Regions from separate parts of the Pseudomonas sp. CP4 genome, predicted to be linked through region 4. Evidence: predicted binding sites of a transcription regulator. Region 4 holds the regulator's gene; each other region holds the start of a gene.

Region 1 (5,695 bases), 2.1 Mb from region 4:
ACGCCATCTGACGCCCTGGCTGGGCGAGCTCTGCGCGCGCTATCCGAAGCTGCAATTGGATATCCAGCAAACCGACCATTACGTCGACCCGCTACAGGAAGGCGCCGACCTGCTGTTTCGCATCGGCGCGCTGCACGATTCGAGCATGCAGGCACGCATTCTCGCGCCGCACCGCTTTCAGGTCGCCGCCAGCCCGGCCTATCTCAAACGCTACGGCACACCGCAGCATCCCGACCAACTCGCGCAACATCAGTGCCTGGCCTACAAAGGCGCGGCCGGTCAGCAGCGCTGGTTTTTCCGCGGTGATGGCGAGGACTGGACGCCGTACACGGTCAGAGGCCCGATCACCGGCAACCACGCCGACACCCTCACCCAGGCTGCTCAGCAAGGGCTGGGGCTGGTGATGTTTCCGTCGTGGCTGATTGGCGAAGCGGTACGCGAGGGCACGCTGGTGCCGGTACTGGGGGGGTATCAGGTGTCGAACAGTCTGGAACCGCAGCAGATCGCGGTGCTGTGGCCCGGGAGCCGGCGGCTGTCGGTGAAGGTAAGGACGGTGATCGATTTCTTCATCGAATGCTTCGGTGAAATCCCGTATTGGGACCAGACTTGAAGGCTACAGAAACTCAAATGTGGGAGCGGGCTTGCTCGCGAATGCGGTGTGCCATGCAACCCATTGGGGGTCTGACACAACGCATTCGCGAGCAAGCCCGCTCCCACAATGGATTATCGTGAATCTTCAGATACGGAACTGCCCGACCAGCTTGCCCAACCGCTGCCCCAGCTCCGCCAGACTGCGCGAGGTCTGCGCGCCCAGTTGCGTTTCATCGGCGACGCTGTCCACCGCCACCGCAATCTGATGCACGCTGCGGTTGATTTCTTCGGCCACGGCCGTCTGCTCTTCCGCTGCGCTGGCGATCTGCGCGTTCATCGAGTTGATCGTGGCGATCAACTGCGCCATGGCATCCAGCGATGCACCGGCCTGATTGGCTTGCTGCGAAGTACCATCGCCAGCCTCGCTGGAACGGCGCATGGCCTCAACTGCCTGCTGCGTGCCGGCCTGCAAGCGGTCGATCATGCCCTGGATTTCCTGAGTGCTGATCTGCGTGCGGCTGGCCAGTGCGCGTACCTCGTCCGCAACCACCGCAAAGCCACGACCGGCCTCACCGGCGCGTGCCGCTTCGATCGCGGCGTTGAGCGCCAGCAGGTTGGTCTGCTCGGCAATCGAACGGATCACCCCAAGCACGCCAACGATCGAACTGACGTCCTGCTGCAGGCTGTCCAGCGACACGCCGCTGTTGCGGATGTCGTCGACCAATGCATGAATCTGCTTGATGCTGCCCGCGACCACTCGCTTGGCGCTTTGGCCTTCTTCGTCGGTCTGCTGCGCGGCGACGGCGGCGTTTTGCGCGCTCTTCGCCACTTCCTGGGCGGCGGCGGACATTTCGTTGATCGCCGTGGCGACCTGATCGGTTTCGTGGCGTTGACGCTCCATCGCCTGATCGGAACGCTGCGCCTGTTCCGAGACCTGGGTGACCAGCCCGGTGAGTTGCGTGGTCATCTCGGTGATCTGCCGCACCAGGCCGTGGATCTTGTCGACGAAGCGGTTGAACGAGCCGGCCAGTTCGCCGAGTTCGTCCTGGCTGGTGATGTTCAGGCGCCGGGTCAGGTCGCCCTCGCCAGCGGCGATGTCGTCGAGGTTGGCTTTCATCAGGGTCAGCGGGCGCAGAATGGTGTTGGCCAGCAGCATGCCCGCCGCCGCGATCACCAACAGCACCAGCACCGCAACACCGACAATGCTCAGCACCAAGCCTTGCACGCGCTCCTGCACCTGCGCCTCGACCTGCGCCACTTGCGCTTCGATGCCGTCGAGGTTGACCGAAGTACCCACCGCCATGTCCCACTTCGGCAGGTATTCGGTGTAGCCGAGTTTCGGCACCAGCACCTTGGCGTTGCCCGGCAGCGGCGAGCTGTATTGCAGATAGTGGGTGCCGTCCTTGGCCACTTTGACCAGGCCGAGGTTGACGTAGACGCCGTTCGGATCGCGGTTGTCCTTGAAGCTTTTGCCCACGCCGTCGGGGTCGTTGGCCTTGAACAGGCGTACGGTCTCTGAGTCGTAGCCGAAGAAGTAACCGTCCTTGCCGTAGCGGATGCCCGAGAGCAGTTTGATTGCCTGGGCGCGCGCCGCGTCGTCGCCCGGTGCGGCGGCGTCATACAGCGGTTTGATCGTGGTCATGGCCACGGCAACGTAACTTTGCAGGGTGGCCTTGGCGTCGCTGAGCAGCCGCTCGCGGGTCTGTTCGACCTCCTTGCGCGCCTGTTCCTGGAGGATGAACAGCGTGGTCACGCTGATGACCAGCGCAAAGAGCAGCACCGGCAGAACGGCAAGGGACAGGACTTTAGCCTTGAGACTCAGGCGCATCGGGGGACTCACTCTTTTGATTTTGTTGGCGTGGTTAAAGGCTTTAACGGCACGCCGGAGCAAAAGTTGAATCTTGAAACATCGCTCCCACAGGGGTTGGTGGGGCGTTTAGAGAACCATCGCCGCGACCCAGCCAAACACCAGCAGCGGCAGGTTGTAGTGCAGGAAAGTCGGTACGACGGTGTCCCAAATGTGGTGATGCTGGCCATCGATGTTCAAACCCGAGGTCGGGCCGAGGGTCGAGTCCGAGGCCGGCGATCCGGCATCGCCCAGCGCACCGGCCGTACCGACGATGCAGACGATGGCGATCGGGCTGAAGCCCAGTTGCATGCACAGCGGCACGAAGATCGCCGCCAGAATCGGCACGGTGGAAAACGACGAGCCGATGCCCATGGTCACCAGCAAGCCCACCAGCAGCATCAACAAGGCACCCACGCCTTTGCTGTGATTGATCCACGCCGCCGACGATTCGACCAGCGTCTGCACCTGCCCGGTGGCCTTCATGACTTCGGCAAAGCCTGAGGCGGCGATCATGATGAAGCCGATCATCGCCATCATTTTCATGCCTTCGGTGAACAGGTCATCGGTCTCGCGCCATTTGACGATGCCGGAGAACGAGAAAATCAGGAACCCGACCAGCGCGCCGATAATCATCGAGTCCAGCAGCAACTGCACCACGAATGCCGAAGCGATGGCCACACCGGCGATCATCAGGCTCAACGGGTTGTACTGCACCGCCGTCTGCTCGACCTGTTCGATTTTGGCCAAGTCATAAACGCGCTTCTTGCGATAGCTGATGAACGCCATCGCCAGGCCGAAGACCATGCCCAGCGCCGGAATGCCCATGGCGTGGGTGACATTGATGCCGCTGATGTCGACGCCGCTGCGGGCGACGTTGGCCAGCAGGATTTCGTTGAGGAAAATGTTGCCGAAGCCCACCGGCAGGAACATGTACGGGGTGATCAGGCCGAAGGTCATGACACAGGCGATCAAACGGCGATCGAGTTGCAGCTTGGTCAGTACATATAGAAGTGGCGGCACCAGCAGCGGAATGAATGCGATGTGGATCGGCAGGATGTTCTGCGAAGCAATCGCCACCACCCACAGCAGGCCGATCAGCAGCCATTTGACGTTACCGCCGCCGGTTGCATGCTGCCGATCCACCATGGCCAGGGCCTTGTCGGCCAGCGCATGAGCCAGGCCGGATTTGGCAATCGCTACGGCGAAAGCGCCGAGCAAAGCGTAGGACAACGCCACTGTCGCGCCGCCGCCCAGGCCGCTGTTGAAGGCCTTGAGTGTTGCGTCGATGCCCAGACCACCGGTCAGGCCACCGACCAGCGCCCCGACGATCAGCGCGATCACCACATGCACGCGCGACAGGCTGAGGATCAGCATGACGCCGACGGCTGCTATGACTGCATTCATTTCACTACCTCAAAAAACACTGCGGGTGAAAACACACCGCCAGACAGGATGAGTCCGCCCCGGGTTGGCCGGCGGATTTGCAAAGAGGGTCTTATTAGAGGGCGCGCACTGTGCCGCAGAGTGACGGCGGTGTCAAAGCCCCGTGGCGAGGGGATTTATCCCCGTTGGGTGGCGAAGCCGCCCCCGGCAAACTTCAAATCAACCCTATACGCAGGTGTCACGACTGCTTCGCAGCCGAACGGGGATAAATCCCCTCGCCACAGGACCACAGGACCACAGGCCCCGCATGCGGCAATCGGTCATATTGCGCTCACGACATAAAGAAAGCCGAAACGCGGCCGCTACAGTGCAAAGTCTCAGATATTTATCGGATAAGGATATTTCCATGTCGCTCAGACAACTTTCCATCCAATGGAAAATCACCCTGCTCGCCGGCCTCTGCCTGGCCGGTATCGTGACCCTGTTGGTCGGTCTTTCGCTGTATCGCATGGAACACAGCTCGGCGCTGGTCAAGGCCTCGAGCATGGAGATGCTCACCGAGTCGGCGCAGGCGCGGATTGAATCGCAAGGTGAAGTGCAGGCCGCCGGCATTCGCCAGCAATTCATGGACGCCTATCAATACGGCCACGGTTTCTCGCGGCAGGTGCTGTTTTTGCGTGAGCAGGCCGAGAAGCGCTTCCTCGATGCTTTCGACCTGCGCGAGGACATGACCCGTCAGGTCAAATCCGCGCTGCAAGCCAACCCGGACCTGCTTGGCCTGTCGCTGGTGTTCGAAGCCAATGCACTGGACGGCAAGGACGAACTGTTCGCCGACCAGGCTGAGCTGGGCAGCAACGACAAGGGCCGCTTTGCCCTTTACTGGTCGCAGCCGACCCCGGGCAAAGTCACCTCGATGGCGCTGCCGGAAAGCGACATGAGCGACGCCAGCACCGGCCCCAGCGGTCAGGCCGCCAACGCCTGGTTCACCTGCCCGCGCACCACGCTCAAACCGTGCGTGATCGAGCCGTACTTCTACGTCATCGACGGCCAGAAAGTGCTGATGACCAGCATCGTCTTCCCGCTGCAGGTCAACGGCAAAGTCATCGCCTCGCTGTCGGTCGACATCAACCTCAACAGCCTGCAAGCGATCAGCCAGAACGCCAGCCGCAAGCTGTATGACGGCCAGACCGCCGTCAGTATCGTCAGCCCCGCCGGCCTGCTCGCCGGCTACAGCCCGGATGCCGGCAAACTCAGCCAGCGTCTGGATGCGGTGGATCAGGCCAGCGGCAGCGAGTTGCTGCGTCTGCTCGCCGCGAGCCCTGGCGTAAGCAGCCTGCACAGCAATGGCCAGTTGAAGGTGCTGTCGCCGTTCCAGCCAATTCCCGGTGGACCGGCGTGGGGCGTGCTGCTTGATGTGCCGGAGAAGGTCCTGGTCAGCCGCGCCGAAGCGCTCAAGCAGCAACTGGATGCGAGCAACACTTCGGGCACGCTGATCGAACTGAGCCTCGGCCTGCTCGCCGCGCTGATCGGTTTGCTGCTGGTGTGGCTGATGGCGCGCAGCGTGACCAGACCGATTCTCGGCGTGGCGCACATGCTTGAAGACATCGCCAGCGGCGAAGGCGACCTGACCCGGCGTCTGGCCTATGACAAACAGGACGAGCTCGGCCAGTTGGCCGGTTGGTTCAACAAGTTCCTCGACAAGCTGCAACCGGTTATCGCCGAGGTGAAACGCTCGGTGCAGGATGCGCGCAACACCGCTGACCAGTCTTCGGCCATCGCCACCCAGACCAGCGCCGGCATGGAGCAGCAATACCGCCAGGTCGATCAGGTCGCCACCGCGTCCCACGAAATGAGCGCCACCGCCCAAGACGT
Region 2 (5,695 bases), 1.2 Mb from region 4:
AAACGCCACGTTCTGTTGCGAAAGGGCGCTGTCGTCAACGCTCTGCGGGCCGGCACTGATGCTGACGCGCGTCACGTTGGCCATTTGATTGTTGGCACCGGCGCCCTGGTTCACACCGAGGATGCCGTTGCCATTGCTGAAAGAGTTGCCGCCGATGTTCGCGCTCGCGTCGATGGCGCGGCTGGCAGGCGTGTCGATGGTTTGCCTGACGCTGGTGGTGGCATGGGATTCGGTGCCGATGGCAATCGCCTTGGTGTTGGCTTGTTGCATCTGGTCACCGGCTGCCTGGTTGACGTTGAAGTTGCCGCGATACTGAGCGCCGGAATCCTGAATATTCGCTTTGTTGACCGAGGTCGAATCGGCCATGGCGCTGGTGCAGCCGAGCAGGGCGAGAAGCAGCAGGGTGCGATTCATGTCATTGGCCTCCGGCCATGCGGGTCAGAGGCGCCAGACCGGTGCTCATCGCCCGGTTGACAGTATTGGAAATCGAGGCACCGGAGCCGCCGCCACTGCCGCTGCGCATGCCGGGCAGGCCGTTCTGGTTGGTCAGGGTGTTCATGCCTGGCAGGTTGGAACTGGGCGTAGTCATGTTGCCGCGAATCGACGAGCCACTGGCGACACTGGCGAAATCGCCGTCGCTGAGTTCGGTGCTGCTGAGGGTCTGATTGATCCGCGCCGAAGGGTTGGCATTGACGGTGGTCGGGTAGGGGTCTTTGCCGCCATTACGCCCGATCGGGATTGGCTGAACGTCGCGGTTGAGGACGATCACTCCATTGCCTTCGGCCTGGGCGCTGACACTGATCAATGCGCTGGCGGCTGATCCGATCAGCAGGAGGCAGGTCAGGCTTTTATTGAGATTCCCCACGGCGGCGATTCCTTCTTCAGTGGGCTGGGTTGTTCAGCGTTGTGAAGGAGAGAGCGAAAGCTGTGCCGGGTTTGGATTGTTTATTTAAATCAATGGCTTAGTTATTTTGAGCGAGGCAGGTGTGTGGCTACTGTTTCACTGTTGAAACACAGCGAGAGCCGCTTGAGTGGACATCGACTTTGGAAAGCTCTGGCACAAGGGTTTGCGCCGATGTGTTTCATTGACGTAACAGATGGCGTCACGGATTGATGAACAGCGTTTGGACGCGGCTTTGCGAGGGCAGGAGTGTTTCAAAAACGGACAGATGCGCCCAAAAATACCGGTGTGGTGGCTCAGGCGGACAACAGACGCTCGACCGCCGCAAAGGCTTGGGCCTGGCGGTCGACCCAGTTGCCTTCGATAACTTGCAGTGGCTGTTGATGCTGGATCAACCAGTCGCGAGTGGCTTCGAAGAACGCCATGCGATCGTCAAGATCCGGCTGGCAGCGTTGGCCGTCTTCGGCCCAGTCGACTTGTTGCGGCGATAGCAGCAGGTGCAGGTCGTAGTGGCGCGCGAGCAACTCGGCTTCAAGCCAGCCCGGGCAAGCGGCGAACAGGGTCTGGCTCCAGAGGATGTTGCTCAGCAGGTGAGTGTCGAGGATCAGCAGGGAGGGTTGCTGCGCTCGCGCCTGATCTTCCCAGCGCAACTGGCCTCGGGCGATAGCAGGAATATCCGCCAAACAGGTGTCGCGGGGATTGTCTTCGATGAACCGACGCACATATTCATCAACGCGAACGCCGCCGAAACGCTGCTCCAATCCCGCCGCCAGCCAGCTCTTGCCGGTGGATTCCGGGCCGGTAAGGACTACGACTTTCATGTGCGCAACGCCGGATCGGCGCGCCACTCACGCCAGCCTTCAACGGCGAGCAGAGTGAACAACCCATAGAGGCCTGCGGTCAGGTACAGGCCTTTATAGATGAACAGGCCTACAAAAATGACATCGAGGACAAACCACAGCGCCCAGCATTGCAAGCGTTTCTGCGCCATCCACAGTTGTGCAACCAGGCTGAAACCAGTAAGCGCGGCATCGAGCCACGGCTGGGCGGCGTCGGTCCAGTGCGCCATCGCGGCGCCCAGCAGCAGGCTGCCGATGGCCCCGACGCTGAGTCCGAGCAGAATTGAGCGCGCGTCGAGGCGGGTGACTTGGCGCCCGTCATGCATCGTCCCGGCGCGGGTCCACTGCCACCAGCCGTAGACTTGCAGCGCGGCGTAGATCACTTGCAGCAACATGTCCGAATACAGCTTCACCTCAAAGAAGATCCAGCTGTAGAGCAACACCATGACCAGCCCGATCGGCCAGCACCACGGATTCTGTTTGACCGTCAGCCACACGGCGATGACACCGAGGGCAGCGGCGAACAGTTCAAGCCCGGACATGGCGGATCCCTGGGGAAGTCGAGAAGGGGGCGGATTGTACTGCATTCGCCCAGACACAGAAGTACCCTGTGGGAGCGAGCCTGCTCGCGAAGGCGTCGGGCCAGTCAGTGGAAGAAGATGTCGACTGGACAGGCCCTTTCGCGAGCAGGCTCGCTCCCACAGGTTATGGGTCAGACCCTGAACTGGCGCAGTAACCCGTTGAGCTGTTCGCTCAGCTGCCCAAGCCGCAGACTGGCTGCACTGGATTGTTCCGCCGCCAACGCGGTGCTATGCGAAAGGCCGGCCGCCTGGGTGACGTTCTGGTTGATGTCCTCAACTACATGGGCCTGTTGCAACGTGGCGCTGGCGATCGAAGCATTCAGACCGTTGAGATTGCGCAACGCCTGGCCAATCGCACTGAGACTCGCGCCGGCCAGTCCCGCCTGTTCGATGGTCAATTGCGAGGCCTTGCTGCTGTCGCCAATCACCTTCACCGCAGCCTCGGAGTGGTTCTGCAAACGCTCGATCATCGACTGAATCTCCGCTGTCGATTTCTGTGTACGCTGCGCCAACAACCGGACCTCATCGGCGACCACGGCAAACCCGCGACCCTGTTCACCCGCACGCGCCGCTTCAATCGCCGCATTAAGCGCCAACAGGTTGGTCTGTTCGGCAATCGAACGGATCACCTCCAGAACGCTGCCGATCTGCGTACTTTCTGCAGCCAAGGTGCGAATCACCTCAACCGCTTGATCGATGGTCCCGGAAAGCTTGTCGATCTGTTGCAGGCTGCCGTCAATGTTGATCTGGCCCTGTCGCGCCTGCGCTTCGGCATCGCGCATTTCGGCGGCGGCGTGTTCGGCATTTTTCGCCACGTCCTGCACGCCGTAGGTGACTTCGTTGATCGCTGTGGCCACCAGTTCCATCTGCTGCGATTGCTGCTGACTGCGCTGCTGCGCTTGCGAGGCGTCATTGCCCAGTTCGCTGGAAGACTGACCCAAAGCGCTGGCCGAGACCTGCAAGTCTCCAATCACTCGGCGCAATTTGGCAGTGAAGGCATTGAAGTGATGGGCAAGCTCGGTGACTTCATCCTTGCCGTGGGTATCGAGGCTGCGGGTCAGGTCGCTTTCGCCGCTGGCGATGTTGGCCATGGCGTTCACGGTTTCCTGCAACGGACGAACGATGCTGCGCGCGATCAGAATCACCAGCAGCGCCATGATCAGCGCAATCGCCAGGCCGATTGCCGAGGCCTTGATCATCTGTCCCTGGAATTCGGCCTGCACATCGTCGACGTACACACCGGAACCGATCACCCAGCCCCACGGCTCAAAGAGCTTCACATATGAGGTCTTGGCTACGGGATCAGTCGCTCCCGGTTTCGGCCAGCGATAATTGACCATGCCCGCGCCCTTGGCCTTGGCGATGGCGACCATCTCGTTGAACACCGCAAAACCGTCCGGGTCGCGGATCGCCGAGAGGTTCTGGCCTTCGAGTTTGGGGTTGGTCGGGTGCATGACCATCACGGGCGTGAGGTCGTTGATCCAGAAATAGTCGCTCTGGTCATAGCGCAGGCCACGGATCGCGGTCAGTGCCTGCTTTTGCGCCGCGTCCCTGGTCAGGGTGCCGGCGGTTTCCAGGCCATGGTAATAGTTCAGCAGGCCGCTGGCGGTCTGCACCACATGCTGGGTTTTCTGCGCCTTGGCGTGGTAGAGGTCGTCGTGGATCTGCTTGAGCATCAGCACGCCCAAGGTCAGCAACATGACCATCGCCACGATCAAGATGAGCCACAAGCGTCGGCTGATCGACACACTGCGCAAGCTGTTCATAACGCTGTCACTCCGGATTCTTGTTCTTGTAATAAATGATCGCCAGCATCCAGCCACCGCTGAGTGCTCGGGACTGCGCCAGCCAAGCCATGCAGCGCGGGGAGCGCTATTAAGGCTTGTCTGTTAGGATTTCGGCCCCGCGCGCAAAAACCTGAACACGGTTTTGACATTTCACGGAATTTTTACCGTTTCGTGTGGATCCTGTGCGCGCGGAATCGGTACAGCTTTAACCAGCTACGCTGAACGCAGTGAACGCAGTGAACGCTAAAAATACTATCGGGGCATGCCGTCGCGCATCGCTCTCTGGGGGATTGATGGATCTTTGGACTGCCTTGCAGGCACTGATACTAGGAGTTGTAGAAGGGCTGACGGAGTTTTTGCCCATTTCGAGTACCGGACACCAGATCATCGTCGCCGACTTGCTGAACTTCGGCGGCGAGCGGGCCATGGCGTTCAACATCATCATTCAGCTCGGCGCGATTCTCGCGGTGGTCTGGGAGTTTCGCCGCAAGATCCTCGACGTGGTGATCGGCTTGCCGACCCAGCCGAGTGCACGGCGTTTTACGGCTAATCTGCTGATCGCGTTTTTGCCCGCCGTGGTGCTCGGAGTGATCTTTGCCGATCTGATCCACGAATACTTGTTCAACCCTATCACCGTAGCGGCGGCGCTGGTCATTGGTGGGATCATCATGTTGTGGGCCGAACAACGTCAGCATGAAGTCCACGCCGAAACCGTTGACGAGATCCGCTGGACCGATGCGCTGAAAATCGGTTTCGCGCAATGCCTGGCAATGATTCCCGGCACTTCGCGCTCCGGTTCGACGATCATTGGCGGCTTGCTGTTCGGCCTGTCGCGCAAGACTGCAACCGAGTTTTCGTTCTTCCTCGCCATGCCGACCATGGTGGGTGCGGCGGTATATTCGGGCTACAAATACCGCGATCTGTTTGTGCCAGCGGATTTCCCGGTGTTCGCGATTGGTTTCGTCACCGCGTTTGTTTTCGCCATGATCGCTGTGCGCGGTTTGCTCAAGTTCATCGGCAACCACAGCTATGCAGCGTTTGCCTGGTACCGAATAGCGTTCGGCCTGTTCATTCTGGCGACCTGGCAGTTCGGCTGGGTGGACTGGTCGGCGGCCAAGCCATGAACGATTCGCGCGCGCAGCGCCCGCAAGGACGAGCTTCTGGCGGGCGCCTTCAGCATGTGAAGTTGAAGCTTGTGGTGCTGTTGATCGTCTGCGCGCTGCCGCTGTTCGGCTCACTGTCCATGTGGCTCAGTGGCCTCTCGCGGGTGCCGCTGGCGGCGTACGGGATTGTCAGTGTGCTGGCGTTTTTTCTGTATTGGGCCGACAAGCGCAAGGCCCGCGCCGATGCGTGGCGCACCCCGGAAAACATCCTGCACGCGGTAGAACTGGCGGGCGGCTGGCCGGGGGCGTTGATCGCCCAGCAAGTGTTTCGGCACAAGACGCGCAAGGTGTCGTTTCAGATTCTGTTCTGGGTGATCGTGCTGCTGCATCAGGTGTTCTGGATTGACCAGATTTTTCTCGGATCGAACTTGCTGTCGCTGATTTAACGTCCACCGAAAATCCCCTGTGGGAGCGAGCCTGCTCG
Region 3 (5,695 bases), 2.8 Mb from region 4:
AAAAGCGCCCCGCCCCGGCATTCCTGTCGGGGCGGGGCTTTTTTGCCCATACCGTGTTCGGCGCTGGTCGCAAACGCCACTCGGTCATGGCTATTTTGGAGATACAAAATGAACGATTTTACTCTGAATGCTGAAGTGCGTTCCGACCTGGGGAAAGGTGCGAGCCGCCGCCTGCGTCGTCTCGCAAGCCTGGTTCCAGCTGTAGTTTACGGTGGCGACAAAGCCCCTGAATCCATCAGCATGCTGGCCAAAGAAGTTGCCAAACTGCTCGAAAACGAAGCGGCTTACAGCCACATCATCGAGCTGAACGTTGGTGGCACCAAGCAGAACGTCATCATCAAGGCTCTGCAGCGTCACCCGGCCAAAGGCCACGTGATGCACGCTGACTTCGTACGCGTTGTTGCCGGCCAGAAACTGACCGCCATCGTGCCTGTGCACTTTGTTGGCGAAGAAGCTCCAGTCAAGAAAGGCGGCGAAGTTTCGCACGTTGTTGCCGAGATCGAAGTTTCCTGCCTGCCAAAAGATCTGCCTGAGTTCATCGAAGTCGACCTGTCGAAAGCAGAAATCGGCACCATCATTCACCTGTCGGACCTCAAAGCTCCTAAAGGTGTTGAGTTCGTTGCTCTGGCACACGGCGATGACAAGGCTGTTGCCAACGTCCACGCTCCACGTGTAGCTGCAGAACCTACCGAAGAAGGCGCAGCAGAGTAATTCACTCTGTCATGCCGGAGTGAGCAAGTAACATCGCGGACTGGAACGTAGCGAGAAAGCGGGCGAGAACGCGGAGTTTACATCCATGGTAAATGAGCATTTTTCGTCCACTTTCGCCGCTTTCCCTGATCGCGGCGATGTTATCCACCACTCCAAGGAAGGGCCCCTATCGTGACTGCCATCAAACTGATCGTTGGCCTGGGAAATCCAGGCGCTGAATACGAACAGACCCGGCATAACGCAGGGGCCCTTTTTGTTGAGCGCATCGCCCACGCACAAAATGTGACTCTTGTGGCCGATCGCAAATATTTCGGCCTGACCGGGCGCTACTCGCATCAGGGTCAGGATGTTCGTCTGCTGATTCCCACCACCTACATGAACCGCAGCGGCCAAGCCGTGGCGGCACTCGCCGGTTTCTTCCGCATCAAGCCTGAAGAAATCCTCGTGGCGCATGACGAACTCGACTTGCCTCCGGGCGTTGCCAAGCTCAAGCAGGGCGGCGGTCATGGCGGTCACAACGGGTTGCGCGACATCATTGCGCAACTGGGCAATCAGAATACGTTCTACCGCCTGCGGCTTGGCATCGGCCATCCGGGCGTTGCCAGTATGGTTTCAAATTTCGTCCTGGGTCGTGCGCCACGCGCCGAACAGGAAAAACTCGATGCCAGCATCGACTTTGCCCTCGGCGTGCTGCCGGATATCCTCGCCGGGGAATGGAACCGCGCGATGAAAAACCTGCACAGCCAGAAGGCCTGACTTTTACCCGAGGGGAAACACCATGGGATTCAATTGCGGCATCGTCGGCCTGCCTAACGTCGGCAAGTCCACCCTGTTCAACGCCCTGACCAAATCCGGTATCGCGGCCGAGAACTTCCCCTTCTGCACCATCGAGCCGAACAGCGGCATCGTGCCGATGCCGGATCCGCGCCTGGAAGCTCTGGCAGCCATCGTCAATCCGAAGCGCATCCTGCCGACCACCATGGAATTCGTCGACATCGCTGGCCTCGTCGCCGGCGCCTCGAAAGGTGAAGGCCTGGGCAACAAGTTCCTGGCCAACATCCGCGAAACCGACGCTATCGCTCACGTCGTGCGCTGCTTCGAAGACGACAACGTGATTCACGTTTCCAACAGCGTCGACCCGAAACGCGACATCGAAATCATCGACCTGGAACTGATCTTCGCCGACCTCGACAGCTGCGAGAAGCAACTGCAGAAAGTCGCGCGCAACGCCAAGGGCGGTGACAAGGACGCTGTGGTTCAGAAGGCACTGCTCGAGCAATTGATCGCGCACTTCACCGAAGCCAAGCCGGCACGCAGCCTGATGAAGAACATGAGCGCGGATGAGAAAGCCGTTATCAAGGGCTTCCACCTGCTGACCACCAAACCGGTCATGTACATCGCCAACGTTGCCGAAGACGGTTTCGAGAACAACCCGCACCTGGACGTGGTCAAGGCCATCGCCGAAGAAGAAGGCGCCATGGTCGTTCCGGTGTGCAACAAGATCGAAGCGGAAATCGCCGAGCTCGATGACGGCGAAGAGAAGGACATGTTCCTTGAGGCTCTGGGCCTGGAAGAGCCTGGCCTGAACCGCGTGATCCGCGCCGGCTACGAAATGCTGCACCTGCAGACCTACTTCACCGCCGGTGTCGAAGAAGTCCGCGCCTGGACCGTCAAGGTCGGTGCCACCGCACCACAGGCCGCTGGCGTGATCCACACCGACTTCGAAAAAGGCTTCATCCGTGCCGAAGTCATCGCCTACAACGACTTCATCCAGTACAAGGGCGAAGCCGGCGCCAAAGAAGCCGGCAAATGGCGCCTGGAAGGCAAGGATTACATCGTCAAAGACGGCGACGTGATGCACTTCCGTTTCAACGTCTAAGCAACAGCCGGGCAAGAAAAAGCCGCGTTTGATACGCGGCTTTTTTGTGCCTGAAATTCAGTGACTGAGTACATTTCCCTGTGGGAGCGAGCCTGCTCGCGAATGCGGCGTGTCAGCTAAGCATTCGTCAACTGACCCACCCATTCGCGAGCAGGCTCGCTCCCACAGTTCGATTCGTCTGATCAGGCCTTTTTAGTACGCGGCAGGAAGATCGCCAACACACCAAACAACGGCAGGAACGAGCACAGGAAATACACGTACTCAATCCCGTGCACATCCGCCAGATGCCCGAGCAGCGCGGCGCCAATCCCGCCGAAACCAAACATCAGACCGAAGAAAATCCCGGCAATCATCCCGACATTACCCGGCACCAGTTCCTGCGCGTACACCACGATCGCTGAGAACGCCGAGGCGAGAATGAAGCCGATCACCACGCTGAGAATGCTGGTCCAGAACAGATCGACATGCGGCAGGATCAAGGTGAACGGCGCGACGCCGAGGATGGAAAACCAGATCACTGCCTTGCGTCCGATCTTGTCGCCAATCGGTCCACCGAAGAACGTCCCCGCCGCCACTGCGCCCAGGAAAAGGAACAGATGCAATTGCGAACTGGCCACCGACAGGTCGAATTTCTCGATCAGGTAGAAGGTGAAGTAGCTGGTAAAACTGGCCATGTAGAAATACTTGGAGAACACCAGCAGCCCCAGCACCACCAGCGCACTGGTCACCCTGCCCTTCGACAAGCCGTGCGTCGCCGCCTGGCCGGCCTTGAGCTTGAACAGGTTGAGGTGATTGGCGTACCAGCGGCTGATGCGGTACAGCACAAACAGCGCAAACACTGCGAACAGACCGAACCACGCCACATTGCCCTGGCCGAAGGGAATGATGATCGCCGCCGCCAGCAACGGGCCGAACGCGGAGCCGGCATTGCCGCCCACCTGAAAGGTCGATTGCGCCAGACCAAAGCGGCCGCCCGAGGCCAGCCGCGCCACACGCGAGGCTTCCGGGTGAAAGGTCGACGAGCCAATGCCGATCAGCGCCGCCGCCAGCAGGATCAGCGGGAAGCTGCCGACCACCGACATCATCAGAATGCCGATCAAGGTACACACCGTGCCCGCCGGCAACAGCCACGGTTTCGGGTGGCGATCAGTGTAATAACCGACCCACGGCTGCAACAGCGACGCGGTCAACTGGAAGGTCAAGGTGATCAGGCCGACCTGGGTGAAGGTCAGGCCATAGTTGGCTTTGAGCATCGGGTAGATCGACGGCAGCACCGACTGGATCAGGTCGTTGATCAAATGCGCCAGCGCCACCGCGCCGATGATGCGCATCACCAAGGGGCTGCTTTGCGGAGCAGCGGTCGCCGAGGCAGCGGCGGTCTGAACGTTGCTGATAGCCATGAAAATTTCCGGACAGCAGATGAGTGCCCGCAGGCAGGTGCGTCAATGTGCCATTTTTCGGTGCGCTCGCGCTATCCCCTTAGGCAGCTAACTAACTGACTGGTCGTCGACTGCAAGGTGATAGCGCAACGCCATGGTCTGAATCTTGCCTTGCTTCTGCCCTTGAACACGATCGCCTTACAAAGGCGCTCGACAATGGGAAGTTTCGCTACAGAGCCGGCCTACAGAGCGGGCATGGGTGAACTTTCGAGGCCTTTTAGAGGGCACAGGTCGCAGCCCAAAGGTTCGCGATGCACGCCAATGGTGCGTGGTGTCCAGAGGAGTCATGAGGCATGCAGGCTTTCCTTTCACCGGGGATCAAATTGCTGGGGCGGTTTGGCTTCGCAGGTAAATTCCAATTGTTGTTTCTGCTGTTCATTCTGCCGCTGGCCGGCAGCCTGTTGATGATCGGCCATGACTATCGCGAGAAGCTCAATCTGATCTCCGGCGAACGTGCCGGTGTGCGTCAATTGCTCGCGCTGGATGCGCTGGACAACCTGCTCGCCGCGCAACGCGACCGCGCCGCCCGCTGGCGCGCCACCGAGACCAATCGTCAGCCGACACCGGCCACCCTCGCCGCCATGGCTGCCTTCGATGGCGTGCAACCGGCGGTGCTGCAAGCCACCACCGAGCTGGGCAATGCCCTGAACCAGCAAGGCGCCGACGGCGCAATCCTCGAGCGCTTTCAGGCGCTGCAAACCGCACTCAATGGCCTTGATTCGAAAAGCCTCAGCAGTGTCGGCTGGTGGCCGGACGGTTATGACCGCTTCACCAATGCCCTGGGCGCGCTGCAAGCTTTGCGCGAGCAGATCGTCATGGACAATCGCCTGACCCTAGCGCCGTGGCTGGAAACCTACTTGCTGACGCAGATTTCCACGCAACACGCACCTGACCTGATCGAGCGGGTCGGGCGTCTCGCCGCAGTCGGCCAGGCTTCGGTGGTCTCCGGGCAGTTCACCCTGCAGAGCCGCCTGCAGTTGCGCGACCTGCGCAGCCGCATCGGCGACGCCCGCGAGCAACTGGTGAAAACCGCCGGCCTGCTGGAGGCTCGTCTGCCAGTCGAGCTGCAAGCCTGGGCCGGTCAGTATCACGACAGCCTGAAACACCTCGACAGCGGCCTGAAAGTCCTCGACGACGGTGTGTTTGGCGGCAGCATCAACCTCAAGCCAGAGGACTTCGAACGCAGCCTCGACGCGCTGCTCACCGACCTCGCTTCCCTGCGCCAGCAGTCACTGGTCGCGCTGGATCAGCGGCTCGATGCGTATTACAGCTCGGCGATCCGCCAGTTCATTCTTGTCGCCGCAATCTTCGGTTGCCTGCTGCTGGCCGCGTTGTACCTGTTCGTCTGCCTGCAAGCCTCGATCCGCCGCAGTGCCAGCGGCATCACCTTGCTCGCTGAGGCCTTGCGCGACGGTAACCTGAGCCTGCAAGTGCCGGTGGTGGGGCGCGATGAGCTGGCAGCGATCAGCACCGCGCTCAACGTCGCCGTGGTGCAACTGCGCAGCAGCATGCTCGGCGTCGACCACGAGACCTCGCAGTTGAGCAACGCGGTACGCAGCCTCAACCAACACTCCAGCGGCGCCCTCGGTGAAGTTGAGGCGCAGCAGTTGCAGATCAGCCAGATCGCCGCTGCCGCCACCCAATTGGCCGCGACCTCGCAAGGCGT
Region 4 (5,695 bases):
GACCACTTCTTCCTGGCCGACCAGTTGATCGACGACGAAGCCGATCCGCTGAGTGCCCACCGAAAGAATCACTACATGGCCTTCGCGCTGCTCTTCGTGAGCGGCGGAGCTGACCAGCCAGCGCTTGAGGTAGAACAATGGCAGCGCCTTGTCGCGCACGATCACCACTTCCTGACCGTCGACGACGTTGGTGGTCGACAGGTCGAGGTGGAAGATTTCGTTGACGTTGACCAGCGGGAACGCGAACGCCTGATTGCCGAGCATGACCATCAGCGTCGGCATGATCGCGAGGGTCAACGGCACCTTGATGACGATCTTCGAACCCTGGCCCTTGGTCGAATAGATGTTGATCGAACCGTTGAGCTGGGAAATCTTGGTCTTCACCACGTCCATGCCGACACCACGGCCGGACACGTCGGAGATCTCGGTCTTGGTCGAGAAACCCGGGGCGAAAATCAGGTTGTAGCACTCGGTATCGCTCAGGCGATCGGCCGCGTCCTTGTCCATCACGCCGCGTTTTACCGCAATGGCGCGCAGCACGTTCGGGTCCATGCCTTTGCCGTCGTCGGAGATCGACAGCAGGATATGGTCGCCTTCCTGCTCGGCCGCCAGCACCACGCGACCGCCACGGGCCTTGCCCGACGCTTCGCGCTCTTCCGGCGACTCGATGCCGTGGTCGACGGCGTTGCGCACCAAGTGGACCAGCGGGTCGGCCAGAGCCTCGACAAGGTTTTTGTCGAGGTCGGTTTCTTCACCCACCAGTTCCAGGTTGATCTCTTTCTTCAGTTGGCGTGCGAGATCGCGAACCAGACGCGGGAAGCGCCCGAAGACCTTCTTGATCGGCTGCATCCGCGTCTTCATCACGGCGGTCTGCAGGTCAGCGGTGACCACGTCGAGGTTCGACACGGCCTTGGACATGGCTTCGTCGCCGCTGTTGAGGCCCAGGCGCACCAGACGGTTACGCACCAGCACCAGCTCGCCGACCATGTTCATGATCTCGTCGAGCCGCGCGGTGTCGACGCGTACGGTGGTTTCCGCTTCGCTGGCCGGTTTTTCCGCGGGCGGTGTCGCAGGAGCGCGAGCCGCAGCCGGTGCAGCAGCGGCGGCCGGTTTCGGCGCCTCGGCTTTCGGCTCAGGCTTGGCCGCAGGTTTCGGCGCAGCAGCAGCCGGAGCTTTCGCCGCTGGCGTGGCGACGCTCGAGGCAGAGCCGGCAGTCGCGGCGCTGGCGTCAAACTTGCCTTTGCCGTGCAATTCGTCGAGCAGCGATTCGAATTCGTGATCGCTGATCAGGTCGCTGCCGGCCGCAGCGGCTGCCGGTGCAGCAGGGGCTGCCGGCGCCGAAGCAATGGCCGATTCCAGCGCGTCAACGGCGAAGTTGCCCTTGCCGTGCAACTGATCGAGCAAGGCTTCGAATTCGTCGTCGGTGATGTCCGAACTGTCGCCTGCAGCAGGCGCGGCCGGAGCCGCTGCTGCTGGCGCCGGAGCGACCGCATCGACAGCGAACTGGCCTTTGCCGTGCAGCTGATCGAGCAGCGATTCAAACTCGGCGTCGGTGATTTCATCGCTGGCGGCCGTGTCGGCAACCTGCGCCGGAGCAACAGCAGCAGCCGGGGCCTCGGCCTGAGCCTTGACGGCATTCAGCGAGTCCAGCAGTAGTTCGAATTCGTTATCGGTAATGTCGTCCGATGCGCTTTCGGCCACCGGCTCTTCCACCACTTCTACCGGTGCGGCCACGGCTTCATCCGCCGATTGCGGCTCGGCCAGACGCGCCAGCGCGGCCAGCAGTTCCGGCGTCGCAGCGGTGATCGGTGCACGTTCACGGACTTCGCTGAACATGCTGTTCACCGCGTCCAGTGCTTCGAGCACCACGTCCATCAGTTCTGCATCAACGCGACGCTCACCCTTGCGCAGGATGTCGAACACGTTTTCGGCGATGTGACAGCACTCCACCAGCTCATTGAGCTGAAGGAAGCCGGCGCCCCCTTTTACAGTGTGGAAACCGCGAAAAATTGCATTGAGCAGATCTGCATCATCCGGGCGGCTTTCCAGCTCGACCAGTTGTTCGGACAGTTGCTCAAGAATCTCGCCGGCCTCAACCAGGAAATCCTGAAGGATCTCTTCATCGGCGCCGAAGCTCATTAATGGGGTGCTCCTACAGGTCTAAAAACCCAAAAAACCCGAATTCCGAAACTCTAGAATCCAAGGCTGGATAACAAATCGTCCACATCGTCCTGACCGGACACAACGTCTTCTCGTTTATCGGCATGAATCTGCGGACCTTCACCCTGCGAGAGATGTTTTTGTGGATCTTTTTCAGCAAGCATTGCGGCGCGGTCATGTTCGATGCCCGCAAAGCGGTCGACCTGACTGGCCATGAGCACGAGTTTGAGCAGATTGCTTTCGACTTCGGTGACCAGTTGGGTCACACGCTTGATCACTTGACCTGTGAGGTCCTGGTAATCCTGAGCCAGCAGGATGTCGTTGAGGTTGCTCGACACCGCACGGTTGTCCGTGCTGCTGCGTGACAGAAAACCGTCGACCCGGCGCGCCAGTTCGCGGAACTCTTCAGCCCCGACCTCGCGACGCATGAAGCGGCCCCAATCGGCGCTCAAGGTCTGCGCTTCATCAGCGAGACTGTTGACCACCGGCGTGGCGCTTTCCACCAGATCCATGGTGCGGTTGGCCGCGGCTTCCGTCAGCTTGACCACATAGCCCAGGCGTTCGGTGGCGTCGGTGATTTGCGACACTTCCTCGGCCTGCGGCATGTGCGGATCGATCTGGAAATTGACGATCGCACTGTGCAGTTCACGTGTGAGCTTGCCCACTTCCTGATACAGGCCGCGGTCACGGGTCTGATTGAGCTCATGGATCAGTTGCACCGCGTCGCCGAACTTGCCTTTTTCAAGGCTCTCGACCAGTTCGACCGCGTGTTTTTTCAGAGTCGATTCGAAATCGCCCTGTGATGATTCGTTATGCTCCATAGCTCCCCCGCGCATTCATCAGCCGATGCGTTCGAAAATCTTCTCGATTTTGTCTTTCAACGCTTGAGCCGTGAAAGGTTTGACTACGTAACCGTTCACACCGGCCTGAGCGGCCTCGATGATCTGCTCGCGCTTGGCTTCAGCAGTCACCATCAACACCGGGAGGTGCTTGAGTTTTTCATCGGCGCGCACGTGACGCAGCAGGTCGATACCGGTCATGCCCGGCATGTTCCAGTCCGTTACCAGAAAGTCGATGCTGCCGCTGTTGAGCACCGGAATGGCGGTTACGCCATCGTCGGCCTCGACGGTGTTGGTGAACCCAAGATCGCGCAGCAGGTTCTTGATGATCCGCCGCATCGTTGAGAAGTCATCAACGATGAGGATTTTCATGTCTTTGTTCAATTCGACCTCCAAGCAGTCTTAAACGCGCCCAGCACCTGGACGCGCCACTTCAATCAATCGGCATAGCACTCGAAGTTTGTCTGGAGCACAACGGATCGAGACCGGCGCCGTTCATCACCGCACCAGCCTCGTTTCGCAGTGTCCCCACACTGCCTTCAGCGCGCTCGCCACTCCCCCAAACGCCCCCGCAGACGGGCCGCGCACTGGCTGTGTAACTGGCTGACCCGCGATTCACTGACGCCAAGGACTTCACCGATTTCCTTGAGGTTCAGCTCTTCGTCGTAGTACAGCGCCAACACCAGTCGCTCACGCTCCGGCAAATTGGCAATCGCGTCCGCCAGCGCCGCCTGGAAGCGTTCATCTTCCAGATCGCGTGACGGCTCCATATGAGCACTCGCGCCATCCTCGTGCAGCCCTTCGTGTTCGCCGTCCTGCAACAGGTCGTCGAAACTGAACAGGCGACTGCCCAAGGTGTCATTCAGAATCCCGTAGTAATCGTCGAGACTCAATTGGAGTTCGGCCGCAACCTCGTGATCTTTAGCGTCACGGCCGGTTTTAGCTTCAATCGAGCGAATCGCGTCGCTGACCATCCTGGTATTACGGTGAACCGAGCGTGGCGCCCAATCCCCTTTGCGCACTTCATCGAGCATCGCGCCGCGGATTCGAATGCCCGCGTACGTTTCGAAACTGGCGCCTTTGCTGGCGTCGTATTTGGTCGAGACTTCCAGCAAACCGATCATCCCGGCCTGGATCAGGTCTTCGACCTGCACGCTGGCCGGCAGGCGTGCCAGCAAGTGATAGGCAATGCGCTTGACCAGTGGCGCGTAGCGCTCGATCAGTTCGTATTGCGCGTCACGCGCCGACTTTTTGTAAAGATTCATGCCACTGGCGGTCATATCACAGGCCCTGCGGTTTGCTGCACGAGACGCTCGACGAAAAATTCCAGATGCCCGCGCGGGTTGGCCGGCAGCGGCCAGGTGTCGACCTTCTGGGCGATGGCCTTGAAGGCCAGCGCGCACTTGGAACGGGGAAAGGCTTCGTAGACGGCGCGCTGCTTCTGCACTGCCTTGCGCACGCTTTCGTCGTACGGCACGGCGCCGACGTATTGTAGGGCGACGTCGAGAAAGCGATCCGTGACCTTGGTCAACTTGGCGAACAGGTTGCGCCCTTCCTGCGGGCTCTGCGCCATGTTGGCCAGCACGCGGAAGCGGTTCATGCCGTAGTCGCGATTGAGCAACTTGATCAGCGCGTAAGCGTCGGTGATCGAAGTCGGCTCGTCGCAGACCACCAGCAACACTTCCTGGGCGGCGCGCACGAAACTGACTACCGAGTCACCAATGCCCGCAGCGGTGTCGATCACCAGCACGTCGAGATTGTCGCCGATGTCGCTGAACGCCTGGATCAGGCCGGCGTGCTGCGCAGGACTCAGGTGCACCATGCTCTGCGTGCCGGAGGCCGCCGGCACGATGCGAATCCCGCCCGGGCCCTGCAACAGCACGTCGCGCAGTTCGCAACGGCCTTCGATGACGTCGGCCAGTGTGCGTTTGGGTGTCAGCCCCAGCAGAACGTCGACGTTCGCCAGGCCCAGATCGGCGTCCAGCAGCATGACCCGACGGCCAAGCTCTGCCAGCGCCAGGGACAAGTTCACTGACACGTTAGTCTTGCCGACGCCACCTTTGCCGCCGGTCACCGCGATCACCTGTACGGGATGCATGCTGCCCATGTTATTTCTTTACCTTGTCTTGCATAGACGGAGGCCACATTACTGGCTGCGCGTTCACGATCGGAACAATGCGTGGCAGACCATCGATGTAGGTACAAAAACTGTTCATGATTACCTCAGCCAACCTGCTTGGTCGGGCTGTGATAGATATCAGCGAACATGTCAGCCATGGCTTCTTCGCTGGGTTCTTCCTGCATTTGCACGCTGACGGCGCGGCTGACCAGTTGATGACGGCGCGGCAGATGCAGATCATCCGGAATCCGTGGGCCATCGGTCAGGTACGCGACCGGCAATTCATGACTGATCGCCAGGCTCAACACTTCGCCGAGACTGGCCGTTTCATCCAGTTTAGTCAGGATGCAGCCGGCCAGCCCGCAACGCTTGTAACTGTGATAAGCGGCGGTTAGAACCTGTTTCTGGCTGGTGGTTGCCAGGACCAGATAATTTTTTGAGCGAATGCCACGCCCGGCCAGGCTCTCGAGCTGCATGCGCAACGCCGGATCGCTGGCTTGCAGGCCGGCAGTATCGATCAAAACCACGCGTTTGCGTAGCAGCGGATCCAGCGCCTGAACCAGCGACTGACCCGGAT

The links. The regulator FliA, encoded in region 4, starts transcription of late flagellar genes. The targets are predictions, from matches to a motif close to CTAAAGTTTNNNNNNNNNNNGCCGNTAA.
Region 1: a site for FliA is predicted at 2,463-2,490, ahead of ACMYUN_RS24345 (methyl-accepting chemotaxis protein). Genes of this name have one in related genera too.
Region 2: a site for FliA is predicted at 4,216-4,243, ahead of ACMYUN_RS01240 (methyl-accepting chemotaxis protein). Genes of this name have one in related genera too.
Region 3: a site for FliA is predicted at 4,129-4,156, ahead of ACMYUN_RS19410 (methyl-accepting chemotaxis protein). Genes of this name have one in related genera too.

Annotation. Positions count from the first base shown of each region.
Region 1 covers NZ_CP180489.1:5,401,556-5,407,250, reverse strand. The annotation lists gene ACMYUN_RS24350 (LysR family transcriptional regulator) at 1-610, shown strand, start outside; gene ACMYUN_RS24345 (methyl-accepting chemotaxis protein) at 737-2,419, opposite strand; gene ACMYUN_RS24340 (Na+/H+ antiporter family protein) at 2,528-3,844, opposite strand; partial or broken gene ACMYUN_RS24335 (HAMP domain-containing protein) at 4,131-5,519, shown strand; gene ACMYUN_RS24330 (methyl-accepting chemotaxis protein) at 5,622-5,695, shown strand, end outside.
Region 2 covers NZ_CP180489.1:316,547-322,241, reverse strand. The annotation lists gene ACMYUN_RS01260 (adhesin) at 1-414, opposite strand, end outside; gene ACMYUN_RS01255 (hypothetical protein) at 416-865, opposite strand; gene ACMYUN_RS01250 (AAA family ATPase) at 1,198-1,722, opposite strand; gene pnuC (nicotinamide riboside transporter PnuC) at 1,719-2,282, opposite strand; gene ACMYUN_RS01240 (methyl-accepting chemotaxis protein) at 2,453-4,087, opposite strand; gene ACMYUN_RS01235 (undecaprenyl-diphosphate phosphatase) at 4,402-5,232, shown strand; gene ACMYUN_RS01230 (DUF1294 domain-containing protein) at 5,229-5,657, shown strand.
Region 3 covers NZ_CP180489.1:4,316,185-4,321,879, reverse strand. The annotation lists gene ACMYUN_RS19430 (50S ribosomal protein L25/general stress protein Ctc) at 109-711, shown strand; gene pth (aminoacyl-tRNA hydrolase) at 883-1,467, shown strand; gene ychF (redox-regulated ATPase YchF) at 1,490-2,590, shown strand; gene ACMYUN_RS19415 (MFS transporter) at 2,773-3,990, opposite strand; gene ACMYUN_RS19410 (methyl-accepting chemotaxis protein) at 4,323-5,695, shown strand, end outside.
Region 4 covers NZ_CP180489.1:1,546,039-1,551,733, forward strand. The annotation lists gene ACMYUN_RS06845 (chemotaxis protein CheA) at 1-2,139, opposite strand, end outside; gene ACMYUN_RS06850 (protein phosphatase CheZ) at 2,193-2,981, opposite strand; gene ACMYUN_RS06855 (chemotaxis response regulator CheY) at 3,000-3,371, opposite strand; gene fliA (RNA polymerase sigma factor FliA) at 3,539-4,279, opposite strand; gene fleN (flagellar synthesis regulator FleN) at 4,276-5,106, opposite strand; gene flhF (flagellar biosynthesis protein FlhF) at 5,223-5,695, opposite strand, start outside.